DNA from 2 places in the Arthrobacter sp. NPDC093125 genome. Region 2 is predicted to be linked to the other one. Evidence: riboswitches for the same ligand, from Rfam matches in the RefSeq annotation. Region 2 holds a riboswitch; the other holds the start of a gene.
What was found. A riboswitch is a leader RNA that binds a small molecule or an ion and turns the genes downstream of it on or off. The one in region 2 is predicted to bind glycine.

Region 1 (6,430 bases), on a different contig from region 2:
CCGCGGCGGCCAAGCTGGACTGACGCCTCCATTGTGGCCCTGACGCCGTGATGCGCAAGGCAGGTCACGGTCAGCGTGGACCCGGCGGGAACGTGGGCCTGGACCTTGGAGACGATGCCGTCCGTAGGGATGATCTCCAGCCGCGCGGAAAGCTGCGTCCGGGCTCCGGATGCTGAATGGGCGGCCTCAGGGCCGGCATGGCGTGAGGGAAGAGATTGAATCGTCATGAGGAAACTCCAAATTTGGCCGGCCCTAACGGCGCACGGCACGGGTTGGTCTCTGATGCGGGACCGCCTGTTGCAGCGGCCCCGCATCAGAAGACGTGTCAGCGAAGGATGACCGTCCGGTTCCCGGAAAGAATGATTCTTCCCTCAGCATGCCACCGCACAGCGTTCGTCAGTGCCTTGCACTCGGCGTCCTTGCCCACGGTCACGAGATCGGAGGGAGTGTAGGTGTGGTCGACTTCGATGACCTGCTGAGCGATGATCGGGCCCTCATCAAGTTCTGAATTGACGTAGTGGGCCGTGGCTCCGACTGTCTTCACGCCGCGCTCATAAGCCTGATGGTACGGTTTGGCACCCTTGAAGCTGGGCAGGAAGGAATGGTGGATGTTGATGGCCTTCCCCGCAAGCCGGGCCGTCAGGGAATCGCTGAGAACCTGCATGTAGCGGGCGAGGACCACCAGTTCGACGTCGTAGGCGTCCACCAGCTCGAGGAGGCGGGCTTCCGCTTCGGGCTTGGTTTCAGGACTGACGGGAATGTGTTGAAACGGGATCCCGTGCCAGGCGGCAAGACCTTCCAGGTCTCCGTGGTTGGACACCACCGCCGCTATCTCAACGGGCAGCTCACCGCTGCGGGCGCGTACCAGCAGATCGTTAAGGCAGTGCTCGTACTTGGACACCATCACCAGGATGCGCTGCTTGCGGCCGTGGCGCTCCAGGCGCCAGTCCATGCGCCACTCCTCAGCCAACGGCGTGAAATCCTGGCGCAGTTGCTCGCTGGTTGCGGTGCCGGCTGTCGACGTGAAGTGCACCCGCATGAAGAAGTGCCCCTCGCTCCGGTCCCCGAACTGCTTGATGTCGACGATGTAGCATTCGTGCCTCAGCAGGAATTCCGAGACGGCCTGGACGATGCCCAGCGAATCCGTGCAGCGGAACGTGAGTACAAACTCCCCGCCGGACCCGCGTGAGTCAGGCACTTGAGCGATGGAAGCCGGTGTCGGCTTGGTCCCGATCATCCCTTGATGCTCTCTTTCTCCTGCAGCAGGCGGCCGGACTGCTCGCGGGCGGCAATCTCCTCCGCTCGCAAAGCGTCCTGGAAGGCGGCAAAACGGGCCAGGTGGGCCGGCCGGCGGCGCAGGACGAGCCATGCCGCACCGAGCATGAGGAACCAGACCGGTGTCACCAGCAATGCAACCAGGGTGTCCGGCTGGGTGGTGAGCGCCCAAAGCACGAAGGCGAAGAATCCGAAGACCACCCAGACCATCGGGATGCCGCCTGGCATCTTGAACTTCGAGGCGGCGTGCAGGTGCGGGCGCCGGCGTCGGAATGCGATGTAGCTGGCGAGAATGATCGACCAGACGAATACGAAGCACACGGCAGAGACGGTGGTGACCATGTCGAACGCCTTGCCGATATCCTGCCCGGCGTACATCAGCACTACACCCGAGAGCAGCAGCACGCAGGAAAGGAACAGTGCATTCTGGGGCACCTTACGGCGGGACAGGCTGCTGAAGACAGCGGGCGCGTCCCCTTCCTCGGCCAGGCCGAAGACCATCCGCGAGGTCGAGTAGATGCCGGAGTTGGCGGAGGACATTGCCGAGCTCAGTACCACGAGGTTTACCACCGTGGCAGCGGCTCCGAGTCCGGCCAGCGAGAACATGGCGATGAAGGGGCTGTGCCCGGCGGCGAACTGGGTCCAGGGCGTGACGGACATCAGGATGATCAGGGCGCCCACGTAGAAGAGCAGCACGCGAATCGGAATGGAGTTGATGGCCTTGGGAAGGTTCCTCTCCGGGTTCTTCGCTTCGGCGGCCGTTGTGCCCACGAGCTCGATACCCACGAAGGCGAACACGGCGATCTGGAAACCGGCCACGAAGCCCATGAATTCGTTGGGGAAGAAGCCCCCGTGGCTCCACAGGTTGGTGAAGCTGGCCGTGCCGGCGTCGCTCTGGAACCCGCTGAAGATCATGAACATGCCCACGATGATCAGGGCAGCGATGGCGATGATTTTGATGAGGGCGAACCAGAACTCTGTTTCACCGAATGCCTTGACAGTGGTGAGATTCAGCAGCAGCAGGATGGCGACTGTGGCCAGGCCCGGGATCCAGAGCGGCAGTCCGGGCCAGAGTTCCCGGGAGTACCCCGCGATGGCAATCACATCGGCAATTCCTGTGATCACCCAGCAGAACCAGTACGTCCATCCGGTAAAGAACCCGGCCCATGGGCCCAGCAGGTCAGCGGCGAAGTCGCTGAAGGACTTGTAGTTCAGGTTGCTCAACAGCAGCTCGCCCATGGCGCGCATGACGAAGAAAAGCATGAAGCCGATGATCATGTAGACGAAGATGACGGACGGACCGGCAGCCGAGATGGTCTTGCCGGAGCCCATGAACAGGCCCGTGCCGATGGCACCGCCGATTGCGATCAGCTGGATGTGCCGGTTGCTCAGCTGCCGCTCGAGGCGGGGAGCCTCGCCGGTCGAGGAAGCAGGGGGATGAATCGTCATAAGGAACTCCATCGTTCAAGTGGCATCCGATTGCCACAAGGATTCGGTTCCTCCCCGCTCTGTCTTGGACCTGAGAGATTCCGCGGACATGGTCTTCCGCTTGCACCGTCGGTGAGCCGGTACCAGCCCGGCTGCTTTCCAGAGTTGCCTCGCCGCGGCGGTACGGGGGCCTGAGAGTTTCCTGGGGAGGATTTGCTCCTACGGCGCCCTGCTGAATGTACCGGCAGGACTCTCCCGCCGCAGGTCGTAAGCATTTTTCAGTTGTGTAGGGGATAAGAATCATGCGTGCGATGGTGGCTGGCTCTGCCGTCACCATCTCAAATCTCGCAGATCGGGCTGTCTGGGGGCGTACCGCCCAAGATTAGCTGAGCCGGTTCGAGCCCCGCGAGCCACCGGTTCAGTGTGGTCTTGGTCACGCGCAAAAGTCAAACCGACCCCTTTTCAGGCGCCCTGGTTCAGGCGCCCTGGCTGCCTTCACAACGAGCGCTTGAAGAACCGGCGCCGCGGCCCCAATTTGGCCTGCAAGGAGTTTTCCTGTAAGTTGTGAGCCGAATCACCCACATTTTTATAGCCTTTCGAGCCGTGGCGGGAGAGTCCTCCCAGTCATTCACCGGGCAGGCGCCGTAGGAGCAAATCCTCCCCAGGAATCTCTCAGGCCCAAGTACCGCTGCGGCGAGGCAACTCTGGAAAGTAGTCAGGCAACGTCCTGGCTCACCGACGGTGCAAGCGGAAGACCATGTCCGCGGAATCTCTCAGGTCCAATACAGAGCGGGGAGGAACCCAACCCATGCCGTGCCCCTCAGGCCGGCCAGACCTGGAGTTCCTCATGACGATTCAATCGCTTCCGTCAACTTTCGCTGACCGGCATATCGGTGCCCGGCGCCAGGCTGACGTCGACATCATGCTCAAGAGCATCGGCTACGACACGGTCGATGGCCTCGTTGAAACCGCCGTTCCGGCCTCCATCCGCCAAGAGAACCCCCTGCAGCTCACCGCCGCGCTCAGCGAGGTCGAGGTCCTCGCTGAGCTCCGCCGGCTGGCAGCGAAGAACAAGACTGCGGTCCAGATGATCGGGCAGGGCTACTACGACACCGTGACGCCGCCGGTGATCCGCCGCAACATCCTGGAGTCCCCGGCCTGGTACACGGCCTACACGCCGTACCAGCCCGAAATTTCCCAGGGCCGCCTCGAGGCGCTGCTGAACTTCCAGACTATGGTCCAGGACCTGACCGCCCTGCCCGTGGCCAACGCCTCGCTGCTCGATGAAGCCACCGCCGTGGCTGAAGCGGTGCTGCTGATGCGCAGGGCCAACAAAAATAAGGACGCCAAGGACGGCAAGACGGTCCTGGACGCCGATTGCCTTCCCCAGACCATCGCCATCGTGCTGGGCCGCGCCGAGGCGCTCGGCTTCGAGGTCGAGGTCGCCGATCTGTCCAAGGGACTGCCCGACGGCGACATCAACGGCGTCGTCCTGCAGCAGCCGGGCGTTTCCGGCCGGGTCTGGGACCAGTCAGCCGTGATCGCCGCCGCCAAGGAACGGGGCGCGCTCGTCACCGTTGCTGCCGATCTCCTCGCGCTGACCCTGATCACGCCTCCGGGCGAGCAGGGCGCGGACATCGCCGTCGGTTCCACCCAGCGCCTCGGCGTGCCCCTGTTCTTCGGCGGACCGCACGCCGCCTACATGGCCGTGCGGACCGGCATGGAGCGCACACTCCCCGGCCGCATCGTCGGCGTCTCCAAGGACAACGCCGGCGCCACCGCTTACCGGCTGGCACTGCAGACCCGCGAGCAGCACATCCGGCGCGAGAAGGCCACCTCCAACATCTGCACCGCGCAGGCGCTGTTGGCCATCGTGTCCTCCTTCTACGCCGTCTACCATGGCCCCGACGGCCTGAAGGCGATTGCCGAAACGGTCCACAACAACACGCGTGTTTTGGCAGCCGCACTGAAAACAGCCGGCCGCGAACTGGTCGCCGAGTCCTTCTTCGACACCCTCACCGTGCGCGTCCCGGGCAAGGCCCGGAAGGTCATCACGGCAGCGGAAGCCCGCGGCATCAACCTGCGCCTCATCGACGAGGACACTGTGGGCGTCTCCGTTGATGAAACGACGACGGCGGCGACACTGTCCGCCGTTGCCGTCGCCTTTGGTGCCGGTCCCGTGCGTGACGCAGCAGGCTTTGACCTGCCCGAGTCTGTCCTCCGCACCTCCGGTTACCTGCAGCACCCGGTGTTCAACACGCACCGCTCCGAGACGCAGCTGCTGCGCTACATCCGCAGGCTTTCGGACCGGGACCTGGCACTGGACCGCACCATGATTCCGCTGGGCTCGTGCACCATGAAGCTGAACGCTACCGCCGAGATGGAAGCGATCTCGTGGCCGGAATTCGCCTCGATCCACCCGTTCGCGCCGGATTCCCAGACCGAGGGCTGGCGTGAGCTGATCGCGGACCTGGAGGCGCAGCTGACCGAGATCACCGGCTACGACCAGGTCTCCATCCAGCCCAACGCCGGCTCCCAGGGCGAACTGGCGGGCCTGCTGGCGATCCGCGGCTACCACCGCTCCCGCGGGGAGGGGCAGCGGAACATCTGCCTGATCCCTGCCTCGGCGCACGGCACGAACGCTGCCTCCGCCGTGCTGGCCGGGATGAAGGTCGTCGTGGTGGCCACCGCCGCCGACGGCACCATCGACCACGCGGACCTGTACGCCAAGATCGAGGCCAACAAGGACGCGCTGTCCTGCATCATGATCACCTACCCCTCCACCCATGGCGTGTACGACGCCGACGTCCGCGAGGTCTGCGACGCAGTTCATGCCGCCGGGGGCCAGGTCTACGTTGACGGTGCGAACCTGAACGCCCTGGTCGGGCTGGCGCAGCCGGGCAAGTTCGGCGGGGACGTGTCCCACCTGAACCTGCACAAGACCTTCTGCATCCCGCACGGCGGCGGGGGACCCGGCGTTGGCCCGGTCGCGGCCAAGGCCCACCTGGCGCCGTTCATGCCCGGTGACGCGAACAAGGCAGCACACGAGGCCGGTCACGGCGTTGCGATCAGTGCTTCGCGCTACGGCTCCGCCGGTGTGCTGCCGATTTCCTGGGCCTATGTAAAGCTCATGGGCGGCGAGGGCCTGACCGAGGCCACCAAGTCCGCGCTGCTCGCCGCAAACTACGTCGCCTCCCGCCTGAACGAGTTCTTCCCGGTGCTCTACACCGGTGAGGGCGGCCTCGTGGCCCACGAGTGCATCCTGGACCTGCGCGAACTCACCGCACGGACCGGCGTCACCGCCGAGGACGTGGCCAAGCGCCTGATCGACTACGGTTTCCACGCCCCCACCCTGGCGTTCCCGGTGGCCGGGACCCTGATGGTGGAGCCGACCGAGTCCGAGGACCTGGCCGAGATCGACCGTTTCATCGACGCAATGATCACTATCCACGCCGAGATCGAACAGGTCGCTGCCGGCGACTTCACCGTGGAGAACAGTCCGCTCCGCAACGCACCGCACACCGCTGCCGCCGTCGTAAGTTCTGACTGGGACAGCTCCTACTCGCGCGAGCAGGCCGCCTTCCCGGTGTCCTCGCTCAAGCAGGACAAGTACTTCCCGCCCGTGGGCCGCATCGACGGCGCAGCCGGCGACCGGAACCTGGTCTGCTCCTGCCCGCCAATCGAAGCATTCGAAAACTAAGGACTTCCCATGACTGAGAACTACACC
Region 2 (6,430 bases):
CGTGGCGCCGAAGGCGGCCAGAACGTCCGCCACGATGGCCGGCGTCGTAGTTTCGTCGGTGGAGATGCCGACGGTGTCGGCGTCAATCACACGGAGGTTGATGCCCTTCTCTTCCGCTGCGGCGATGATGCCGGCGGCCTTGCCCGGAACGGACACGGTCACGGTGTCGAAGAAGCTGGTGTGCAGGACCTCGAGCCCGGCCGCCTTGAGTGAGGCCGCGAGAATCTTGGCGTGGCTGTGCGCGGTCTCGGCGATCGCCTTTAGGCCCTCCGGTCCGTGGTAGACGGCGTACATCGAGGCGACGATGGCCAGCAGCGCCTGAGCGGTGCAGATGTTGGAGGTCGCCTTTTCACGGCGGATGTGCTGCTCGCGGGTCTGCAGTGCGAGGCGGTACGCCGGTACTCCGGCAGAGTCCTTGGAGACGCCCACCAGGCGGCCGGGCAGGGAGCGCTCAAGGCCCTTCTGCACGGCCATGTAGGCGGCGTGGGGTCCGCCGTAGAACAGCGGCACACCCAGGCGCTGCGCGGAGCCGACGGCGATGTCCGCGCCCTGCTCGCCGGGAGGGGTGATGAGGGTCAGTGCCAGCAGATCAGCGGAGACCGTGACCAGCGCGCCACGTTCCTTGGCGGCGGCAATGATGCCGGAGTGGTCGAACACCCGGCCGGACACGCCGGGCTGCTGGAGCACGACGCCGTTGATGTTGCCGTCGGGCAATCCCTTGGACAGATCCGCGACCTCCACCTCGAAGCCGAGCGCCTCGGCGCGGCCCTTGACGATGGCAATGGTCTGCGGCAGGCAGTCCGCGTCCAGGACAGTCTTGCCGTCGCGGGCCTGCTTGTTCTTGTTGGCCCGCCGCATCAGCAGCACGGCTTCAGCCACGGCGGTGGCTTCATCCAGCAGCGAGGCGTTGGCGATCGGCAGGCCGACGAGGTCCTGGACCATGGTCTGGAAGTTCAGCAGCGCCTCAAGGCGGCCCTGGGAAATTTCGGGCTGGTAGGGCGTGTACGCCGTGTACCAGGCGGGGGACTCCAGGATGTTGCGGCGGATCACCGGCGGCGTCACTGTGTCGTAGTAGCCCTGGCCGATCATCTGCACAGCGGTCTTGTTCTTGGCGGCCAGCTTCCGAAGTTCGGCGAGCGCTTCAACCTCGCTCAACGCAGCAGAGAGTTCCAGAGCAGTGTCCTGCCGGATGTCCTTGGGAACGGCGGTATCAACCAGGGCATTAACGGTGTCGAAGCCGACAGCCTTGAGCATGGTGTCAACGTCGGCTGCACGGCGGGCTCCGATATGCCGGTCAACGAAGGAGGCGGAGGCTGAATGTACGGTCAAAGGAACTCCATTACTCAGGCGGCGCAGGGTACGCCACAGTGATTCGGGTTCCTCCCCGCTCTGTATTGGACCTGAGAGTTTCCGCGGCGCGCACATCGTTCGCAGCTCCGCTTGCACCGTCGGTGAGCACAGCGTGTCCTGAGTTGTCCGGTGCTCCCGGGGCTCATGGCGGACAGCTTGCTACTTTCCAGAGTTGCCTCGCCGCGGCGGTACATGGGCCTGTGAGATTCCTGGGGAGGGTTTGCTCCTACGGCGCCTGCTTGTACCTACTTGCAGGACTCTCCCGCCGCAGATCAAAGGCATATTCAGTTAGCGGTGGCATCAGCCACACCGGCTATTCTCCTACGTCCCGGACCCGTCCGCAAACTGCAACGGCGGCGTCCGGGCCCCACCTGCCGGGCCCCGCGCAGCGAAGGATTTCGCCCCTGAGCAGGCATCCCTCAGCCCCGGAGCCGCGCCAGCGCGGACAGCAGGCTTTCGACGTCGGCAGCCGTCTCCGCAGCCGTCGCGGCGGGACCGATCGAGAGCATTGCATTGAAGTACAGGCCGTCCCCCATATATAGGACCGCCTTGGCAAGGTCCGGACCCACGTCCTTGGCGATCTCATCCAGCCAGCGCTGCTGGATGCGGGCGAACCGGCGCCGGGTCTCCTCATGGGCGACCTCCGCCAGACGCGTGCTGGCCACGATGGCGCGGTCCAACGGGGTGTCAGCCCAGACGGAGGACTTGATGAAGTAAGCCGCCGCCCCTTCAGGCGCGGTGGACATGGCCTGCGCATCGGCTTCGGCATACTCATCCAGGCGGTCCAGGAGGACGCCGATCAGCGCTTCCTTGTTCGGGAAATGGTAGAGCAGCCCGCCCTTGGAAACACCCGCGCGCCCGGCGACGGCGTCCAGAGTGGCGGCGCGTTCTCCAACTTCGATGAGAAGGGCCTCAAAGGCGTCGAGGACGGCGCTGCGGGCTACGGGTTTTCTTGCCATGGCTCCAATCATGCCCGTTGAAGGAAGTGTGGCTGTAACTATACCGTCCAGACGGTATAGTTATAGTCATGACGACGTCGATAAAGTTCCGGCAGCGCCAGCCCGCCGGCGAAGGAATGAGGCAGCTTCCGCACCGCACGGCCCGGGGGCCCAAAGGCGGAGTGCGCGACTGGCTTGCCCTGGGCCTGCTGATGTTCCCCGTCCTGCTCGTGGCCGTGGACAACACCGCCCTGACGTTTGCCCTCCCGGCGATTGCCCGCAGCCTCGACCCCTCCGGCGTGCAGCTCCTGTGGATTGTGGATGCTTACGCGCTTGTCCTTGCAGGGCTGCTGGTGGCGATGGGAAGCCTGGGCGACAGGATCGGGCGCCGGCGGCTGCTCCTCATCGGCACAACGGGGTTCACGGCAGTCTCGGCTGCCACCGCGTTCGCCCCGAGTGCCGAGTGGTTGATTGCCGGACGTGCCGGACTGGGCCTCTTTGGCGCCATGCTGATGCCGTCCACGCTCTCACTGATCCGCAATATCTTCCCGGACCCCAACCGCCGGCGGCTGGCCGTTGCCATCTGGGCGGCGGGCTTCTCGGGCGGAGCCGCCCTTGGCCCCATTTTCGGCGGATGGCTGGTGGAGCACTTCTGGTGGGGTGCCGTGCTGCTGGTTGCCGTTCCGATTATGGTGCCGCTGCTGCTGTTCGGCCCCTTCTTCATCCCGGAATCCAGGGATCCGAACCCCGGCCGCCCCGATACCCTCAGCATCCTGCTTTCGATGCTGACGATGGTGCCGGCCGTCTACGGGATCAAGGAGCTTGCAACAGAGGGCCCCGGAACGGCGCCGCTCGCCATCATTGCGTTTGGCACACTCATGGGCTGGGCTTTTGTCCGGCGGCAGCAGCGCCTGGCATCTCCCCTGCTGGACCTGTCGCTTTTCAGGAACCCCGTCTTCAGCACTGCCATCACCGCCAACGTCCTGGCACTGTTCTCCTATAACGGCTTCATCCTGTTTTTGGCCCAGCACCTGCAGCTACTGGAGGGCATGTCCCCTTCGGCATCGGGAACCGCCATGCTTCCCGCCCTTGCCGCGATGGTGATGGCCGGGCTGCTCGTGGTGCCGCTGGTGCGGAAGGTGCGCCCCGGGTTCGTGGTGGCCGGCGGCCTGTCGCTCAGCGCCGCGGGCTACGGGCTCGTGACCCTCGGCGACCATTCCTCCGGCCCCGGGCTGCTGCTGGGCGCGCTGCTCCTGCTGGCCGTGGGCGTGGGCGCGGCCGAGACCATCTCCAACGACCTGATCCTCGGGGCTGTCCCCCCGGCCAGGTCGGGGGCCGCCGCAGCGATCTCCGAGACGGGCTATGAGGTGGGCTCCCTGCTCGGGACAGCGGTCCTGGGGTCCATCCTCACCGCCTCGTACCAGGGGCAGCTGGTGCTGCCTGCAGCTGTAACGGCGGCAGCACCGGCCGAAGCCCTGGCCGGGACGCGGGAAACGCTCGCGGGAGCGGTCGAGCTGGCCGGGACACTGCCCGCCCCGCTGGCCGAAGCTCTCGCAGCGGCTGCCCGCGCGGCGTTCGACTCAGGCGTCCACATCACTGCGGCGATTGCACTGGTACTGATGGCCGCAGCGGCCGTCCTGTCCGCCGTCGTTCTGCGCAGGGTGCCGCGGGCGCGGTGAGCAGCCCCAACGGTGGCCGTCCCGGCGGACGCGCTGGCACAAAAACAGCCCCGGAACTGGTTCCGGGGCTGTTTTGCTCTGTGGCCGAGGGCCGCAGCAGGTGGAGCTACTTGTCGTCAGGCTGCGTGACGCTGGCGGTGGGCTTCATGTTCTCGGCGCTCAGCATCCAGGCGAACTGCTCCAGCTTCTCAATGAAGGTGTGGAGCAGGTCGGCGGTGGTGGGATCTTCCTCATCCACCTCGTCATGGACCTTGCGCATGGTCCCCACGGCGGCTTCCAAGGCAGCAACAATCCGGACGGCCGCATCCTTGGTGCTGATGAGGCCTTCGGGGAACTGGGCCAGGCTGGTGGACTTGGCCACCGTTTCGCTGCGGCCGTCAGGAAGGGCATGGAGCGCCCGCATCCGCTCCGCGGTGTCGTCAGCGAAGGCCCTGGCTGCGTCGACGATCTCGTCAAGCTGCAGGTGGAGGTCCCGGAAGTTGGTCCCCACGATGTTCCAGTGCGCCTGCTTGCCCTGGAGATGCAACTCGATCAGGTCCGCGAGCACGGCCTGCATGTTGTTGGTCAGGGTCGGTGAAGCTTTCATTCGTCCTCCTCGATTGGTCCAGCAGTTCTGACGCTACCGCAGCCCGCAACCGGGGCGGCAGGAGCGAAGCCCAATTTCACAATCAGCTTACTTATTATTTCTAGTCATAAATGATCAGCATTCAAATAAGCCTTGCCAGTACCGACTGCAGTGTGCATACTAAATGAACGTCATTCATTTAGTGACGGTCGTCTCAATGGAGTAATCATCATGATTGAAATCACCAGGCTCATTGCCCCCGACTCCCCCACCGGGACAGCGCCGTCCACGCGGCCGGCCCTGCGGACCGGGGTTATCCAGCACCGCTGGCAAAGCAACGCCGCAGCCGCCCGCGCCGAACTGAACGACGGCATCGAACACGCCGCCCCCTTAGGCGAGCTGGCACCGCTGGTCGAGGTGAACGCATGAGCACCTGGCGCATGCCGGCCGAAACGGCGCCGCAGGAGCGGCTCTGGATGGCGTTTCCCACCGGCGGCTACACCTTGGGCGAGACGGCAGAAGAGGCGCACACTGCGCGTTCAGTGTGGGCCGCCGTCGCAAACGCTGCCGTTGAATTTGAGCCGGTTACGGTAATGGTGGCCCCCGACGACGTCGAGACAGCCAGGCGCTACCTGGCGCCCGCCGTCGAGGTGCTTGCAGCGGAACTGAACGATGCCTGGATGCGGGACATCGGCCCGACTTTCGTGCTGGACGGCCGCGGCACGCTGGGCGCGGTGGACTGGGTCTTCAACGGCTGGGGCGCGCAGGAGTGGGCCCGCTGGGATAAGGATGCCCTCATCGCAGCCGAGGTGACGGGACGCGCAGGCGCAGATCACCTGGTGTCCGGGCTGGTGAACGAAGGCGGCGGCATTCAGGTGGACGGCGAGGGCACTGTGCTGGTGACCGAAACCGTCCAGCTCGATCCCGGACGCAATCCCGGCCTGGGCAAGGCCGACATTGAAGCGGAGCTGGCCCGGACTCTCGGCGCTACCCACGTGATCTGGCTGCCCCGTGGCCTGACGCGTGACTCAGAAAAGTTCGGCACCCGGGGTCATGTGGACCTCGTTGCCGCCATCCCTTCTCCCGGCACGCTCCTAGTCCATGCTCAGCAGAACCCAGCGCACCCTGACTACGACCTCAGCCGGGAGCTCATCAGTTTCCTGTCCTCCACCCGGGATGCCGCCGGACGGGAATGGAACATCATCGAGGTTCCCGCCCCCGAGACGCTGACAGACCCCGAGGGCTTCGTGGACTACAGCTACATCAACCACGTTGTGGTGAACGGCGGAGTCCTTGCCTGCACGTTCTCCGACCCCAATGACGAGAAAGCCCTGCGCATTCTCGCCGACGCCTATCCCGGCCGCCGTGTGGTGGGCATTGACGCGCGCGAGCTCTTCGCCCGCGGCGGGGGAATCCACTGCATCACCCAGCAGCAGCCCGCTGCCCCCTGGTCCGGGCTGCATCCCAGAAAGGGTACGTCATGAGCCAAACCACCCGCCCAACCACCGCGCCGGCCGGAAGCGCCGCCGGCACAGCCAGTCCCTCACACAGCATTACCACCAAGGGACTGAAGGGCGGGCAGCTGGGTCTCCTCGCCGTCGTCGTTCTTGGTATTTCGACGATTGCGCCGGCGTACACGCTGACCAGCGCCCTCGGTCCCACCGTCGCCGAGGCAGGGCTGCAGCTTCCGGTCATTTTCCTCATCGGCTTCATCCCGATGATCCTGGTGTCCCTTGCCTACCGGGAGCTGAACACCGATTCGCCTGACAGCGGCACCACCTTCACGTGGGTGACCAAGGCCTTCGGCCCCTGGGTCGGCTGGATGGGCGGCTGGGGCCTGCTGGCCGCCAACATCATCGTGCTGTCCAACCTGGCGGCTGTGGCCGTGGACTTCTTCT

Region 1: linked by a shared signal. The riboswitch ahead of gcvP (aminomethyl-transferring glycine dehydrogenase) and the one ahead of gcvP (aminomethyl-transferring glycine dehydrogenase) in region 2 are both predicted to bind glycine.

Annotation. Positions count from the first base shown of each region.
Region 1 covers NZ_JBIVOQ010000019.1:19,130-25,559, reverse strand. Annotated here, with positions in the region: gene ACIP9X_RS20765 (methylenetetrahydrofolate reductase) at 1-227, opposite strand, end outside; gene purU (formyltetrahydrofolate deformylase) at 326-1,237, opposite strand; gene ACIP9X_RS20755 (amino acid permease) at 1,234-2,724, opposite strand; glycine riboswitch at 2,873-2,971, opposite strand; glycine riboswitch at 3,301-3,401, shown strand; gene gcvP (aminomethyl-transferring glycine dehydrogenase) at 3,551-6,403, shown strand; gene gcvT (glycine cleavage system aminomethyltransferase GcvT) at 6,413-6,430, shown strand, end outside.
Region 2 covers NZ_JBIVOQ010000006.1:246,848-253,277, forward strand. Annotated here, with positions in the region: gene gcvP (aminomethyl-transferring glycine dehydrogenase) at 1-1,329, opposite strand, end outside; glycine riboswitch at 1,527-1,625, opposite strand; gene ACIP9X_RS14005 (TetR/AcrR family transcriptional regulator) at 1,770-2,309, opposite strand; gene ACIP9X_RS14010 (MFS transporter) at 2,426-3,967, shown strand; gene ACIP9X_RS14015 (Dps family protein) at 4,074-4,553, opposite strand; gene ACIP9X_RS14020 (hypothetical protein) at 4,764-4,961, shown strand; gene ACIP9X_RS14025 (agmatine/peptidylarginine deiminase) at 4,958-6,016, shown strand; gene ACIP9X_RS14030 (APC family permease) at 6,013-6,430, shown strand, end outside.